DNA from 3 places in the Phyllobacterium sp. CCNWLW109 genome. Region 1 is predicted to be linked to each of the others. Evidence: riboswitches for the same ligand, from Rfam matches in the RefSeq annotation. Region 1 holds a riboswitch; each other region holds the start of a gene.
The links. Region 1 has a riboswitch for thiamine pyrophosphate ahead of thiC (phosphomethylpyrimidine synthase ThiC). Riboswitches for the same ligand answer to the same signal wherever they lie in the genome.
Positions count from the first base shown of each region.

Region 1 (5,252 bases):
GCGCGAAGGTCTATTTCGCGAAATGAAGGCCCGTCAGGCTTTCGAAAAGCCTTCTGAACGTCGTGTTCGCGAAAAAGCAGAAGCCGTTAGCCGCGCCCGCAAGGCCGCCCGCAAGCAGGCTCAACGCGAAGGCTTGTTGCCTGGACCAAAGAAAAAAGAACGTGTTGCACGCCCTGGCGCGCCAGCAGGTAACGACTATAATAATAATAATCGCTAATATCTGACGGGCTTTAACGCCCTTCATTGTGACGACAAACCCGCATGGCCAAATCGCTATAGCGGGTTTCGTTTTTTGTGGGACTACGCAGACATTCCGGGCAGTTTCAAAAAAGTGCCTTCTTGTGCGATGGGTCAATGTCTTTACTTATCGATTATCGCAGTTTTGGAGATATGATCCTATGGCACTCAGGCTCAATATTATAATCGCAAGCACGCGGCCCGGGCGTGGTGGTCCTGCTGTAGCAAAGTGGTTCAACGAATTCGCCAAGCAGGATGGCAAGTTCGACCCTGTGCTTATCGATTTGGCTGATTTCAAGTTGCCGGTCTATGACGAACCGAATCATCCCCGCATGAAAAAATACGAACATCCGCATACAAAGAAGTGGAGTGAGGCGATTGAGCCGGCCGACGCTTACATCTTTGTCATGCCTGAATATGACTACAACGCGCCACCTTCGCTCATCAATGCCTTGGTCTATTTATGGAATGAGTGGAACTACAAACCTGTAAGCTTTGTAAGTTATGGCGGTGTTTCCGGTGGATTGCGTGCTACCGAATCGGTCAAAGGGTTGATCTCGGCACTCCGTATGGTTTCGCTTGCAGAAAGCGTTCCCATTCCTTCGTACCAGCAGTTTATCAACGATGATGGCGTGTTCACGCCAAATGAACTGATAACTACCAGCGCCAGCACGGTTTTGACTGAACTTGCAAAATGGGCAGGTGCTCTGAAACCGCTTCGCGCTTCGTAATTTTATGAAGCGCTTGACAGCAATACGTCAGGCGGTTCACTTTAGGCCATTCACCAGGGGAGTCCCGACAAGGGGCTGAGATACTGCTTCAGGCATAGCCAAGCGCAGTGACCCGTTGAACCTGATCCAGTTCACACTGGCGTAGGGACGGTGCAAAGGTTATCGCGCATAGTGCATTCGCACTGAATCCATGATTGGATTCGCGAGGCTTCTTTCATCCTTCCGGCTCAGAACTGGGTTTCCTGCAATAACGCAAAGGAACCTGACGATGACTGCTGTAACAAAAATTACCGAGGCCCCGAAAGTTTCAACCGGGCCGCTTCCCGCCTCAATCAAGATTTATAAACCAGGGCAGATACATGCTGATATTCGCGTTCCCTTGCGCGAAATTGCGGTTCATCCCACCGCTGGTGAGCCAAACCTTGCGGTTTACGATTCATCCGGTCCCTACACTGACGCAACTGCAAGTATCGATATCAATAAAGGGATCGCACGTGTTCGTGAGGCATGGAAAATCGGTCAACAGGCCGATAGCTATTCCTATAAGGGGCGAATAATCCAGTCAGCTGACAATGGCTTCGCCACGGGCGAGCGGCTTACAAGAGAATTTCCTGTTCAATATCAGCCACGCCGCGCTTACGACGGAAAAGCGATTACGCAGCTTGCTTACGCCCGCGCGGGAATTATTACGCCTGAAATGGAATATGTCGCTATAAGGGAGAATCTCGGTCGGGAAGCCGCACGGAACCAAGTTCGGGATGGCGAGTCATTCGGTGCATCGTTACCGGATCATGTGACACCGGAATTCGTACGGGAGGAAATCGCCAGGGGGCGGGCCATCATACCTGCCAATATCAATCATCCTGAGCTTGAGCCTATGATCATAGGTCGGAATTTCCTCGTGAAGATCAATGCCAATATCGGTAATTCCGCCGTCACATCGTCGATGGAGGAGGAAGTCGAAAAGATGGTTTGGGCTATCCGCTGGGGTGGCGATACGGTGATGGACTTGTCGACCGGGCGCAACATCCACAATATTCGCGAGTGGATTATCCGTAATTCGCCGGTTCCCATCGGAACTGTCCCGCTATATCAGGCGCTGGAGAAGGTTGGCGGTATCGCTGAAGATCTGACTTGGGAAGTTTACAGAGATACGCTGATCGAACAGGCAGAGCAGGGCGTCGACTACTTTACTATTCATGCCGGTGTCCGACTGCATTATATTCCACTGACGGTTAATCGTGTCACGGGCATCGTCTCGCGAGGCGGTTCAATCATGGCAAAGTGGTGCCTGCATCATCACCGGGAAAGCTTTCTTTATGAGCATTTCGAGGAAATCTGCGATATTTGCCGTGCTTATGATGTCAGTTTTTCACTCGGTGACGGATTGCGACCCGGTTCAATAGCCGATGCAAACGACGCGGCGCAGTTTGCTGAGCTTGAAACATTGGGTGAACTGACTCAGATCGCTTGGGCCAGAGATTGCCAGGTTATGATCGAAGGTCCTGGTCATGTGCCGATGCACAAGATCAAAGAGAATATGGACAAGCAGCTTGCTGTTTGCGGAGAGGCACCATTCTACACGCTTGGACCGCTGACGACAGACATTGCTCCCGGCTACGATCATATTACCTCTGGCATCGGTGCTGCAATGATCGGCTGGTTTGGCACGGCGATGCTTTGTTATGTTACGCCTAAAGAACATCTGGGATTGCCCAATCGAGACGACGTAAAGGTCGGCGTTATTACCTACAAGATTGCTGCACATGCGGCGGATTTGGCCAAGGGGCATCCGGCGGCGAAGCTTCGAGATGATGCTCTATCCCGTGCGCGCTTTGAGTTTCGCTGGGAGGACCAGTTTAATCTCTCTCTGGATCCTGAGACGGCGAGACTCTACCACGATGAGACCTTGCCGAAAGAAGCGCATAAGGTTGCGCATTTTTGCTCAATGTGCGGGCCGAAGTTTTGCTCAATGCGCATTTCACACGACATTCGTGCGGAGGCTCAAAAAGAAGGCATGGCAGCGATGGCGGAGAAATTCCGCACAGGCGGCGAGCTCTATATGCCGCTCAATGCCGGGGAATGAGGTGAATATTCTGGTGAAAGGGGCCGGCGTTGCCGGCCTCACAGTTGCTTATGAGCTTCGAGCACGTGGAGCCGAAGTGACGATACTAGACCCCTTTGGCGGCGAAAATTCTGCAGCCTCCTGGTATGCCGGTGGCATGCTCGCACCTTGGTGTGAGCGCGAAAGCGCTGAACAGGCTGTCATTGATCTTGGAATGAACGCGGCCAATTGGTGGGAGTCTGTAATTCCCGGATCCGTGAGTCGCAAGGGAACGCTGGTGGTGGCCACACCGCGGGATGTAAAAGAACTGGAGCGCTTTGGCGCGCGGACGTCGGGCTTTGTGCGCATTGGTGAGGAAGCAATTTCGCTCTTGGAACCCGATCTTGGCGAGGCGGCTTTCCGCAAGGGATTGTTCTTTGAAAGTGAGGCGCATCTGGCGCCACGTCAGGTTCTAACGGAATTAAAGGCAAAAATCGTTGGGTTAGGCGCCCGCTGCGAAACTGAGATGAGCGCCGCTGAAATTTCCAGCTTTGAATGGGTTGTCGATTGTACTGGAATCGCGTCTCCAGATATTGATTTGCGGGGCGTGCGTGGCGAAATGCTCATTTTGCGCAGCAAAGACATATCACTATCACGACCCATACGGCTTATTCACCCGCGGTTCCCGCTTTATATTGTGCCCCGACCGGACCACACCTTCATGGTGGGCGCGACGATGATTGAGAGCGATGCCAATGGACCGGTAACGGCGCGCTCAATGATGGAATTGTTGAACGCCGCCTACAGTGTTCACCCGGCATTTGGTGAAGCCGAAATTATCGAAACCGGAACAGGCGTTCGCCCAGCCTACCCAAATAATCTGCCGCGCGTGGTTAAAACGGGCAATTGCATCAGCATTAATGGACTTTATCGACACGGTTTTCTGCTTGCGCCAGCGATGGCAAAGCAGGCTGCCGACATGATCCTGAAAGAAAGGAGTATACGCCATGAAACTAACCGTGAACGGACAAGCGCATGATGTCTCGGCGCAAACTCTTGAAGCGCTGTTGTTAGAGCTTGAATTTGAGGGTGAATGGCTCGCAACAGCAGTCAATAGTGAGCTTGTACGAGCAAACGAGCGGCAGAATCACACTCTAAAGAATGGTGATCGCATCGAAATTTTGACCCCGAAGCAGGGTGGGTGAAATGTTAAAACTTTATGGCGCCGAAATATCGTCTCGCCTTTTGCTTGGTACGGCGCAGTATCCATCTCCTGCAATTCTTATAGATGCGATTAAAGCTTCAGGAACAGAGATCATAACCGTGTCGTTGCGCCGCGAAATGGCTGGCACGAAAACTGGCGACGGATTTTGGTCCTTGCTTCGTTCCTTGGAATTGCGCGTATTGCCTAATACAGCCGGGTGTCACACCGTGAAAGAAGCTGTGCTGACTGCGCATATGGCGCGTGACGTTTTTTCTACAGACTGGATCAAGCTCGAAGTCATTGGTAATCACGACACTCTACAACCCGATGTTTTCGCTTTGGTAGAAGCCGCAAGGATTTTGAGCGAAGATGGCTTCAAGGTGTTTCCCTATACAACCGATGACCTGGTCATCGCTGAACGGTTGCTGGAAGCGGGCTGCGATGTTCTCATGCCGTGGTGCGCGCCTATTGGTTCAGCCATGGGACCGCTCAATTTGCATGCATTGCGCTCGATACGCGGGCATTTCCCTGAGGTTCCGATTATTATCGATGCTGGCTTGGGTCGGCCGTCGCATGCAGCGGCTGTGATGGAATTGGGATTTGATGCGGTCCTTCTCAATACAGCGGTAGCCAAGGCAGGCAATCCGCCAGCAATGGCACAGGCTTTTGCCAAAGCTGTTGAGGCTGGCCATCAAGCTTATCAAGCGGTCGTGCTGGAGCCGCGCGATATGGCTGTGCCGTCAACGCCTGTAATAGGCAAGGCTGTATTCACATAGGGAGATTACCTGGCCTTTGTAGCAATAACATCGAGCCATTCCGTCGGCTCATTATCGTAACCACTCCCCATATAATTCTTGATCTCGACCAAAGACCAGCTTGAGCCATAAGCCTGCCTAAGCCATTCAGGAGAGGGGTAGTTATAATAACGCCCAAACTTGTCGCGCCCTTCCTGCTTTCCAGCCTTGTAACTGGCATAAAACAAACCGCCTGATTTAAGCGCTCGCTCGATACGCTGAAGAATAGCGGCAAGGTTTGG
Region 1 covers NZ_JBBCBK010000004.1:475,697-480,948, forward strand. Annotated here, with positions in the region: gene rpsU (30S ribosomal protein S21) at 1-217, shown strand, start outside; gene V9K92_RS17785 (NAD(P)H-dependent oxidoreductase) at 399-968, shown strand; TPP riboswitch at 1,014-1,134, shown strand; gene thiC (phosphomethylpyrimidine synthase ThiC) at 1,237-3,054, shown strand; gene thiO (glycine oxidase ThiO) at 3,056-4,051, shown strand; gene thiS (sulfur carrier protein ThiS) at 4,020-4,217, shown strand; gene V9K92_RS17805 (thiazole synthase) at 4,219-4,992, shown strand; gene V9K92_RS17810 (class I SAM-dependent methyltransferase) at 4,998-5,252, opposite strand, start outside.

Region 2 (5,252 bases), on a different contig from region 1:
AAAAGTCCGTGTAATTGCGAAAATGCAACAATGCTGAACTGCGTTTTATCGACGAAATCGAAAGCATATTCACCGCCCACAAGTGGGTGGGCTTCTTCGCTTCCGCTGGTGAGGATGATCTTATGTCCCTGCGCCGCATGGGCGGTCGCCATCGTCAAATGCAGAAGCGTGTGATCGGTGCGCACTCCACCAAATGCACCGCAAAGTACAAGCTCGGTCGCCCCCAGTCGATATGCCTCGTTCAAGGCCAGTTCGCCATCGGTCATATCCTTTGCTGCCGGAAAAACCTGGCGCGGCACATGCGCATATTCTTTTTCCAGCTCGGGCGATGTCGAGTCGAAATCGCCTAGCCAAAGCTCAGGCGTGAGGCCCAGTGGTGCGGCATGGGCGATACCACCATCAGCCGCCAGAACCCTGGCTCCGGCTACCTGTTTCAAAAGGCGATCGGTGACATGGACGGAACCGCCCAAAAGAAGAACGAATTTGCTCATGACCCGCCCATAGCATGCGTCAAACGCTTCCACCAGACAGCTCTGCGTCCGATATCAAACGCTTGCAAGCGCGATAGCAATGCCCTGTCCAACGCCAATGCACATTGTCGCCAGAGCGAGTTTTCCCTCGCGCAATTGCAATTCAAGCGCTGCCGTTCCCGCAATGCGTGCTCCTGACATGCCCAGCGGATGCCCCAGGGCGATAGCGCCGCCATTCGGATTTACGTGTTCCGCATCATCGGGAATTCCAAGATCGCGCAATGTTGCAAGTCCCTGCGAGGCAAAAGCTTCATTGAGTTCGATAATGTCAAAATCAGCTGGCACCAAACCGAGGCGCGCGCAAAGCTTCTTCGTCGCAGGCGCTGGGCCAATTCCCATAATACGGGGTGCCACGCCCGCCGTCGCCCCGCCCAGGATGCGCGCGATGGGATTGAGGCCGTACTTTTTTACAGCCTCTTCGGAGGCAATGATGAGCGCGGCCGCGCCATCATTAACACCGGAAGCATTTCCTGCCGTCACAGTTCCGCCGGATCGAAATGGCGTCGGCAGTTTGGCCAGAGCCTCAATTGTTGTTTGGGGGCGCGGATGCTCGTCTTTATCAACGATAATGGGCTCGCCTTTTCTTTGCGCGATGCGAACCGGGATAATTTCGCTGGCAAGCCGACCATTCTCCTGAGCCCGACCGGTTCGCTGCTGGGAGCGCACAGCAAAAGCATCCTGATCGGCGCGGGAGACAAGAAACTCTTCGGCAACATTTTCGGCGGTATCAGGCATGGAATCCACACCATATTGCTGCTGCATAAGTGGATTGATGAACCGCCAGCCGATTGTCGTATCGTAAATTTCTGCATTGCGGGAAAAGGCGCTGTCTGCCTTGGGCAGCACAAAGGGCGCGCGCGACATGGACTCGACACCGCCAGCAATGGCAATGTTCATTTCACCGGCGCGAATGGCGCGTGCGGCTGTGATGATGGCATCCATGCCGGAACCGCATAGGCGGTTCATCGTGGTGCCGGGCACCTCCACGGGCAATCCCGCAAGCAGTGCCGACATGCGGGCGACATTGCGATTGTCTTCGCCAGACTGATTGGCGCATCCATAAATCACTTCATCGATTGCTGCCCAATCGACCGATTTATTACGCTCCATCAATGCCTTGATTGGAATAGCCCCAAGATCATCCGCCCTAACTCCAGCCAGTGATCCACCAAAACGGCCAATGGGCGTCCGGATATAGTCGCAGATAAATACGTCACCCATCATGCTGCCTCATATGCTTTTTTCTTGCCTGTTGATTTGAGCCGGTCTGTTGCCGCTTCATCAATAGATAATTATTCGGCGGTTGATCGTCCCTGATCATTCATTCTACAGAACCGTACGCACATATCATTCTGGATAAAAGGGAGAGCAAGGTGCAATTTGCCGATATAAATGGTGTGACGCTGCATTATCAGCTGATTGGCGGACCAGCGTCAAAACCTGTGATCGTTTTTGCCAATTCTCTGGGCACTGACTTCCGCATCTGGCGCGATGTCATTATTCGCCTGGCGGGTGATTTTGCTATCGTCACCTATGATAAGCGCGGCCACGGGCTTTCGAGTGTCGGCACGTCTCCCTATTCTCTCGACGATCATGTCGGCGATCTGGCAGGTCTGCTGGATTTCCTCAATGTTAAAAATGCAATCATTTGCGGTCTTTCTGTCGGCGGACTGATTGCGCAGGGGCTTTATGCTTCCCGTCCCGATCTGGTTCGGGCACTGGTCTTGTGTGATACCGCGCACAAGATTGGCAATGCCGATTCCTGGAACGCACGTATTGCCGCGCTTGAGGAAAATGGTATTGAAAGCATCGCCGACACGATCCTCGAACGCTGGTTTACCCCGACATTTCATCGTGAAAGCAGCCCTGCCTTAACCGGCTACCGGAACATGCTGATTCGTCAACCATTGGCCGGATATGCCGGAACCTGCGCAGCAATTCGTGATGCAGACCTGACAGAAGACGCAGGCCGAATATCGGTTCCAACAATCTGTATTGTGGGGGATCAAGATGGTTCGACACCGCCGGACGTCGTGCTTTCAATGGCTAAATTGATTCCGGGCGCGCGCTACGAAGTCATCAAGGATGCCGGGCATATTCCCTGCGTGGAACAACCCGAAATGCTCGTCGCGATCATTCGCGCCTTTATCGATGAGTTCAAACTTGAGGGCAATCCAATTTTGAGCAACTCAACCCTCAACTAGCTCAAGATGACTCGCCGCGAGTGAGGTGGATAAGCTGCATTCGATATAATGCGTGGTTCGACAAGCTCACCATGAGGGAAGTTTTGTGGGTCGCAGCGACAACTTGCTAGCCTTGCAAGAGTTGGCGCCCTGCAATCAATCGACCTCCCTCATCCTGAGCTTGTCGAAGGACGCACTTAGCTTGTGCAAATCAGACTTTCCAAAAATAATCTCGACAAACTTATCCAACAGCACCCGCTCTGCATTATTCTGTTCCTGTCCTTCCCGCGGGGAACAGCTTCCGGAGCCGTTCGAAGTTTGGGGAAGGATGGGCGCCTCCGATGGCGGGTTACGGACCCGCCATCCGGGGACGTTCTGTCCAAGGGTTCCCCTGCCGTTACTAGGAACGGCGCGTGCTGGACGAGCACTTTAAGGGGCGCAAGGCTAACGCATGGCGCGCCGCAAATGGCACTCCTTGGGTAGCCGAGGCCTCCCAAGCGGAACGGACAGAATGCAAAATCGCCGGACGGGCGGTCTTCGGATCGCTTAACCTACTACAAAGACGCGCTTCGATGACCGCCCGTCTTTCCCACCATCTCAATAGCCAGACGCAAAAGCGGGCGTGGCAAGGGGAAGGCATAACAAAAACAACCAGCTAGGCGATGGGCGCTTGCGTTGGCAGGACACAGTCACTAATCTTGCTTTGCTCTAACGGGGTGCCTGCATCAACAGGCTGAGAGACTGGAACCAATCCAGTCAACCCGCGGAACCTGATCCGGTTTGTACCGGCGGAGGGATTAGATGCGGCTTCACAAGCCGGCGCACCTATCCTTTTGAAGTTCAACTTTAGGAGGCGCCTATGCAGCCACTCGAATTTATGAAATTTGCCCTTGTTTCCAGCGCATTGGCATTTGGCCTTTCCAGCCCAGCAAATGCGGATGGCAAGCTGACAGTCTACACCTATGAAAGCTTTACCTCTGAATGGGGGCCAGGGCCAAAAGTCAAAGAAGCCTTTGAGAAGCAATGCACCTGTACTGTTGACTTTGTAGCAGTCGCCGATGGCGTTGCGCTGCTTAACCGTCTGAAGCTTGAAGGCGCATCGACAAAGGCGGATATTGTTCTCGGTCTGGATACGAACCTGACTTTTGAAGCTCAGCAAACCGGACTTTTTGCGCCGCATGGCATAGATACAACTGCTATCGACATTCCTGGTGGCTTCAAGGACAGCATTTTCGTTCCCTATGATTATGGCTACTTCGCTGTCATTTATGACACAGAGAAAGTCAAAGACGCACCGGTTAGTCTGAAGGATTTGGTTGATGGCGATCCGAAGCAGAAGATCGTTATTGAAGATCCTCGCACGTCTACACCGGGCCTTGGTCTCGTATTGTGGATGAAATCAGTTTACGGGGACAAGGCCAGTGAAGCCTGGGCCAAACTCAAGGATCGCGTTTTAACCGTCACGCCCGGCTGGTCAGAAGCCTATGGGCTTTTTACCAAAGGTGAAGCGCCCATGGTGCTTTCCTATACTACGTCGCCCGCTTATCATCTGATCGCGGACAAAACCGATCGGTACAAGGCAGCATCCTTCGATGAAGGACATTACCTGCAGGTCGAGGTTGCAGCGCAAACTGTAAACGGAGCCAAGAACCCGCTTGCTGCGCAGTTTTTGACATTTGTTACCGGCACGGCATTTCAGGATACTATTCCCGAAAACAATTGGATGTATCCTGCAGCTAAAACCTCAAATCCGCTCAATCCAGCCTTTGACACATTGGTAAAGCCAGCAAAGACACTGACTTTCACATCTGAAGAAGTGGCGAAAAATCGCAAAGCCTGGATCGACGAGTGGCTTGAAGCCATGAGCAAGTAGCATAGATGGCCGCCTCTTCGATGAAACCCTTGGCGGGAGGTCTCGCTCTCGCCTTTCTGGGCGTATTGGCGGGCGGCTCTCTCCTCAGTCTCGCCATTGAAGCTTTCCGTGGAAGCACGGAGGGCTTTGCTACTTTTGACAGCTACATTTGGCGGATTGCACGCTTCACAATCCTTCAAGCGCTCCTTTCCCTGGTATTTTCTGTCGGCCTTGCCATCCCGCTTGCCCGTGCATTGCATGCGCAGCAGAGCTTTCCGGGACGCGCAATGCTCCTGCGTCTGTTTGCCTTGCCTCTGGCGCTGCCAGCGCTCGTTGCCGTGCTCGGTGTCACCAGCATTTACGGACGAAACGGTTTGCTGGCTGCTATCCTCGGATGGCTGGGGCTTGATTTGGTTCCCGATATTTACGGGCTGACGGGCATTCTTCTCGCCCATGTATTTTTCAATTTGCCATTGGCGACACGGCTCATTCTCTCAGGTCTGGATTCCATTCCCGAAGATTATTGGAAACTCTCCTCACAACTGGGGATGAGCAACTGGACACAGTTCAAATTAATCGAATGGCCGGTCATTTTACGCAGTATATCGGGTGTGGCTGGCTTGATCTTCATGCTGTGCATTACTTCATTCACCGTGGTGCTGACACTCGGCGGAGGGCCTCGCGCCA
Region 2 covers NZ_JBBCBK010000003.1:719,582-724,833, reverse strand. Annotated here, with positions in the region: gene V9K92_RS14055 (thiamine diphosphokinase) at 1-491, opposite strand, end outside; gene pcaF (3-oxoadipyl-CoA thiolase) at 546-1,751, opposite strand; gene pcaD (3-oxoadipate enol-lactonase) at 1,904-2,734, shown strand; TPP riboswitch at 3,416-3,527, shown strand; gene thiB (thiamine ABC transporter substrate binding subunit) at 3,573-4,586, shown strand; gene thiP (thiamine/thiamine pyrophosphate ABC transporter permease) at 4,592-5,252, shown strand, end outside.
Region 2: another riboswitch for thiamine pyrophosphate. It lies ahead of thiB (thiamine ABC transporter substrate binding subunit); the one in region 1 lies ahead of thiC (phosphomethylpyrimidine synthase ThiC).

Region 3 (5,252 bases), on a different contig from region 1:
ATTCAGGCGCTCTTTACTGCCTGAATGCAGAATGGTGAAAATCTGAATGAATTTCATAAGCCGTCATTCACATGGCTGAATCAATGGTCTGCCCAGCGACTGGAGTGGGCCATGAAAAAAATAAGAAACTTTCTGAAAGACCGTAGTGGCGCGACAGCCGTCACATTAGCATTGTTGCTCGTACCTATGGTGGGAATGACCGGGCTTGCCGTGGATTATACCCGCGCAAGCGGCGATCGCTCACGATTGCAGGGCATTGCAGATTCCGCGGCATTGGCCGGAGCCTCCGTTTTTACGGGTGAAAACAAGGCTGCTGCCGAAGCAAGTGCACGCGCCTATCTGCGTGCTCATCTTGGCGCCGAGATGGATAAAATGCAGGTCGGCTTTGATACCAGCAACCAACGCGTGATTGTATCGCTCGCGGGCGAAACAAATACGCTTTTCATGAAGGTACTAGCCAAGGAAAAAGTAGCTATAGGTGTGCTTGCGGAAGCATTGGCACCATTGAAACCGTCAAGCGCTACTATAACGATTAATACGGTCACCGGGTGGTATTACAAACGGGTCTCCATCTATGTCACGCGGGGGGGCAAAGATGTCAGAGTGGGCACAATTACCTATACCGCAACAGACCATAGCGGAGCAGGGGGTAAAGGATCGGGCATCACTGACCCGGATACAGGAAAGCCGGTAACATTCGAGCTTGGCGAATATGATGAAGGCAGCCTTCGCATGGTTATGCAGGTCAAGACCGATGGCTGCGATATCGGTTACCGGAACACATCCACGAACAACAAAGTTGTTTGCAAAGCAGATACCGGTTCGAAATATAAAACCTATAATGCGACCTACAGCACCTTGGACTCCAGCACCTATACGAACCTGTTTGTCGACGGTGTTCGATTAACCGCCACCGCGACCAATCCTCTGGCTCTTTTGGATTGCGACCAGAAGGAGCATGATCACTGGTGGGAAGACGGGGGAAGTCCCGCGAGCGTGATCGAGCCGGACTTTCTTTACAAGATCAAGGCCGCATGCAAGGCCGTTGACGGGGAATATGTCCGACTGACTCGTTAAGCCGAACCACCCCGGCGCATTGACTTCCATGATGCGCCGTCTCATCATGATTTCATTCCGAGGGGGGCATCGTACGATGCTGAGATGGCGCTGAGCCAAGACCCTTGAACCTGATCCGGATCATGCCGGCGTAGGAACGGGAATTGAGCAATTATCGCGCTGGTTCGTCTTTCTTCGCACATATCCGGGTCTCCAGTTTTGAAAGTGGAGTCCGTGACGTGACAAAAGTAGATTACCGCCTCAATGCCATTGTCGATTTTGATGCTATTGGCCCTGACAAGGATTTGGGGGCGCTGGCTCTCGCTGCGGCGCGTGGCGGTGCGACGATCATCCAGTATCGTGACAAAAACTCCGCAACGCGTGACATGATTGATCGTGCACGGCAGATACACGCCGCGATCAAGGCGACAGGCGTTCCTTTGCTCGTCAATGACCGGATTGATGTTGCGCTTGCCGCTGGCGTTGAGGGTGTCCATGTGGGGCGCGAAGACATGGCGGTTGCCGATGTCCGACATCTGCTCGGGCCAAATGCGATTATCGGACTGACCGTCAAGAATGAGCCGGACGCGCAAGCAGCAATTGCTGGCGATATTGACTATGCCTGTATTGGCGGCCTGTTTGAAACACCCACCAAGGAAAATCTGCAACCGATCGGCTTTGACGGGTTCAAGCGCCTGGCTGCCATCATACGCAAGGCAAAACCGCATTTGCCCATAGGCGCTATCGCCGGTATTGGGCTGGAGCGCACGCCGCTTGCCATTGAAGCGGGTGCCGATGGAGTAGCGGTCATTTCTGCGATCTTCCGTCAGGACGATCCGCAAGGAGCGGCGCAAGCTTTGCGGTCGGCGGTGGATGAGGCATTGCAGGTAAGAGAGCCAGCATGACCGCAATAGCGCTGACTATTGCCGGGTCTGACAGCGGCGGCGGGGCAGGAATCCAGGCCGATTTGAAAACCTTCTCGGCGCTCGGTGTTTATGGAGCGAGCGTGCTCACCGCGATCACTGCGCAGAACACCCATGGTGTTACGGCCATTGAGAATCTTTCGCCCGATATCATCCGGGCTCAGATGGACGCGGTTCTTTCCGACCTTGAGGTGAATGCAATCAAGATTGGCATGGTCTCGACAGTATCAACCATAGAGACAATTGCGCAGGGGCTTGATCGCTGGCAGCGCAAAGCGGTGTTCGACCCTGTCATGGTTGCAACTGCGGGTGACCCTTTGCTGGAGCCGGCCGCAATCGACGCTCTGCGCCAGCTTCTCTTGCCGCGCGCGCTGCTGCTGACTCCCAATTTGCCGGAGGCGTCCTTGCTAACAAATATGCCGATTGCTGAAGATGAAGCCCAGATGGTGCGGCAGGCGGAAAAGCTGCTCGAACTTGGTCCCTCAGCCGTACTCATAAAGGGCGGACATGCCAAGGGGGATATGAGCACCGATATCCTGCTTGATGGGTCCGGAATGGAGCGATTTTCGACGCCGCGTATCAAGACAGTCAATGATCATGGTACTGGATGCACACTGGCGTCTGCCATTGCCGCTGGCCTGGCAAAAGGAATGGCTCTGCATGGTGCCGTTAGTGAAGCCAAGGACTATCTGACGGCTGCCATGGCGGCTGGCGAAATGCTCAAAGTCGGCAGCGGGCGTGGGCCGGTCCACCACTTCCATCGCTGGTGGGCGGCCTAGCAGCACCGGTGCAGTTTTGATTTCAGAGTGGAGCGGCGGTGCTGGCTGGTGTCGCGTTGCTCAAGCCTGTGGTTGCTCCACTGGTGGCTGCCGAAGCAATGTCAGGCCGTTGCATCGGCAACGGGATCGCTGCCGGAAACGCCACAGCGGGTTCTTCTGAATAAGCGAGTTGCGCCGGCATGGCAGGCGGTGTTTCAGCGGGAGCCATCGCCGTCATCGTCGCGGGTGCAACAGGCGTGCTTGACGGTTTCAGGCCGGTCTCTTCCAGAAGGCCCTTTTTCTTGGCCTGATAATAATAGCCGCGAGCGTAAAGCCGCACGGCCTGATCAGGATTGTTATCGGCAACCTTGTAGGCGCCAGCAAGATACTTCACGCCAAATTTGAGATTTGTTTCTGCATCCAGCAAATCTTGCGCGGAGCCGGTGTGACCCATGCCGCGTGCTGTCGCGGGCAACATCTGCATCAGACCCCAATAGGGACCGTTGCGAGCCTGTGGATTACCGCGGCTTTCCCGATGCACAATGCGGCGAACCAGCGATTCAGGCACTTCGTAGGCAACCGAATATTTTGAAATCAAACTGTCGAGCGGCGTACCGTTATCTTTGAATTCAGGAGCGCTTTTCGTGCTTGTGGCGACCGTGACGGTGCTCTTGCTGTCCGTGGCCGCATCGGAATTAGCGGGCGCTTCGGCCGCAGCAACACGCGGAGATTGTTCAGGAATTGGCAGTGATGCAGCCTCGGGCAGCTTGGGATCAGTCGTGGTGCAAGCGCCCAAAACCAAGGCGAAACTCAAGCAGGCAAATGTCCGAAGTGATCGTGTATCAGGCAGCATTTATCACCGGTTCGACGAAGCATCTCTTTTAACGATTGGTTTCTCATAGCGCGTTCGTTCGCTTTAGAGGCAATCACTTTCTGATACAAAATGTAACAATGCTCATGAGCGCCCCGCCAAGGCGAGACAAGTTGCGAAAACCTGCCCTGTTAAAACCGATCCGAACCAGCGGTTGACTCGCTCATATATATCAATGTATCAGTTATATATTGGTAAGGCCAGTTTACCAGTTGCCGGAAATGGGAAGCCGGGTGGGGAGGTTTAAATGTTCGCAGCCATTCAGTCACGCCGGCTTTACCGGCAGGTGGCAGACCAGATACGAAGCCAGATCGAACATGGTCAGCTTGGTGTCGGAGAGCGTTTGCCCGGTGAGCGTGAACTGGCGGAGGAACTTGGCGTTTCCCGTCCCACCATTCGTGAGGCTTTGATTGCCCTCGAGGTCGAGGGGCTCATCCATATTCGCATGGGATCAGGTGTTTACGTGGCGCGGTCGCCACGGGAGAAACACCTGCGGATTCAGCCTGACGAGCTTGAAGGGCCGTTCGAGCTATTGCGGGCACGCGCGCTGATCGAGTGTGCTATTGCCGAAGAAGCCGCCCGCACAGTGACAACGAAACATATAGAAGCGATGGACGATGTGCTGACGCAAATGGCGCGCACATTCAACAACCCGCAAGTGTCGATTGCGCTCGATCGCACCTTCCACACGACCATTGCCGGCATCATGGAAAATTCCGCGCTCGACCGCGTTGTCGGAGAGTTATTCGACCAGCGCATGACGCCTTATTTCACCAGGCTGGCCAGTTATTTCGAGAGTGCGGCTTCATGGCGGGAGGCTTTTGAGGAGCACCGTGCAGTACGCGATGCCATAGCAGGTGGTGATCCCGCTCGTGCAAAATCTGCGATGCAATATCATCTGCATCAATCGCAGCTGAGATTTTCCAGAAGTTTCGACGAGGAGCTGGAAACGGAAAGAGACCAATCTGCAAAGATGTCTCGACAGAAATAACGCGAACTAAATTCAATAAGGGAGGAAATAACAATGAAATTCAAACTGGCTACACTTCTTGGCGCCGCTGCGGCGCTTGCCATTTCGGCAGTGGTTGCACAGGCGCAGACCACGCTGAAATGGGCTCATGTGTATGAGACGTCCGAACCATTCCATACGGAGTCTGTATGGGCGGCGGAAGAAATCGCCAAGCGCACCAATGGCCGTTACAAGATCGACGTGTTCCCTGCATCTCAGCTTGGTAAGGAAGCTGACATCAACCAGGGATTGAAGCTCGGTACAGTCGATATCATCATTTCGGGTTCAAGCTTTGCTGCCCGTGATTCCAAGCCGATCGGCGTTACCTATTTCCCCTATATCTTCCGCGATTCCGACCATCTGATCGCCTATACCAAAAGCGATGTCTTCAAGCGGCTTGCTGCTGGCTATGAGGAAAAGACCGGCAATCATATTGCATCGGTCAGCTATTATGGCACGCGTCACACTACCGCCAACAGGCCCATCGCCAAGTGTTCCGATATGGCCGGGTTGAAAATCCGTGTCCCGGACGTTCCAGCCTATCTGGCAATGCCGCGTGCCTGCGGCGCCAACACAACGCCAATCGCTTTTGCCGAAGTCTATCTGGCATTGCAGAACGGCACTGTCGAAGCGCA
Region 3 covers NZ_JBBCBK010000003.1:33,154-38,405, reverse strand. Annotated here, with positions in the region: gene V9K92_RS10805 (TadE/TadG family type IV pilus assembly protein) at 112-1,077, shown strand; TPP riboswitch at 1,128-1,231, shown strand; gene thiE (thiamine phosphate synthase) at 1,296-1,961, shown strand; gene thiD (bifunctional hydroxymethylpyrimidine kinase/phosphomethylpyrimidine kinase) at 1,958-2,758, shown strand; gene V9K92_RS22855 (transglycosylase SLT domain-containing protein) at 2,781-3,590, opposite strand; gene V9K92_RS10785 (FadR/GntR family transcriptional regulator) at 3,856-4,599, shown strand; gene V9K92_RS10780 (sialic acid TRAP transporter substrate-binding protein SiaP) at 4,633-5,252, shown strand, end outside.
Region 3: another riboswitch for thiamine pyrophosphate. It lies ahead of thiE (thiamine phosphate synthase); the one in region 1 lies ahead of thiC (phosphomethylpyrimidine synthase ThiC).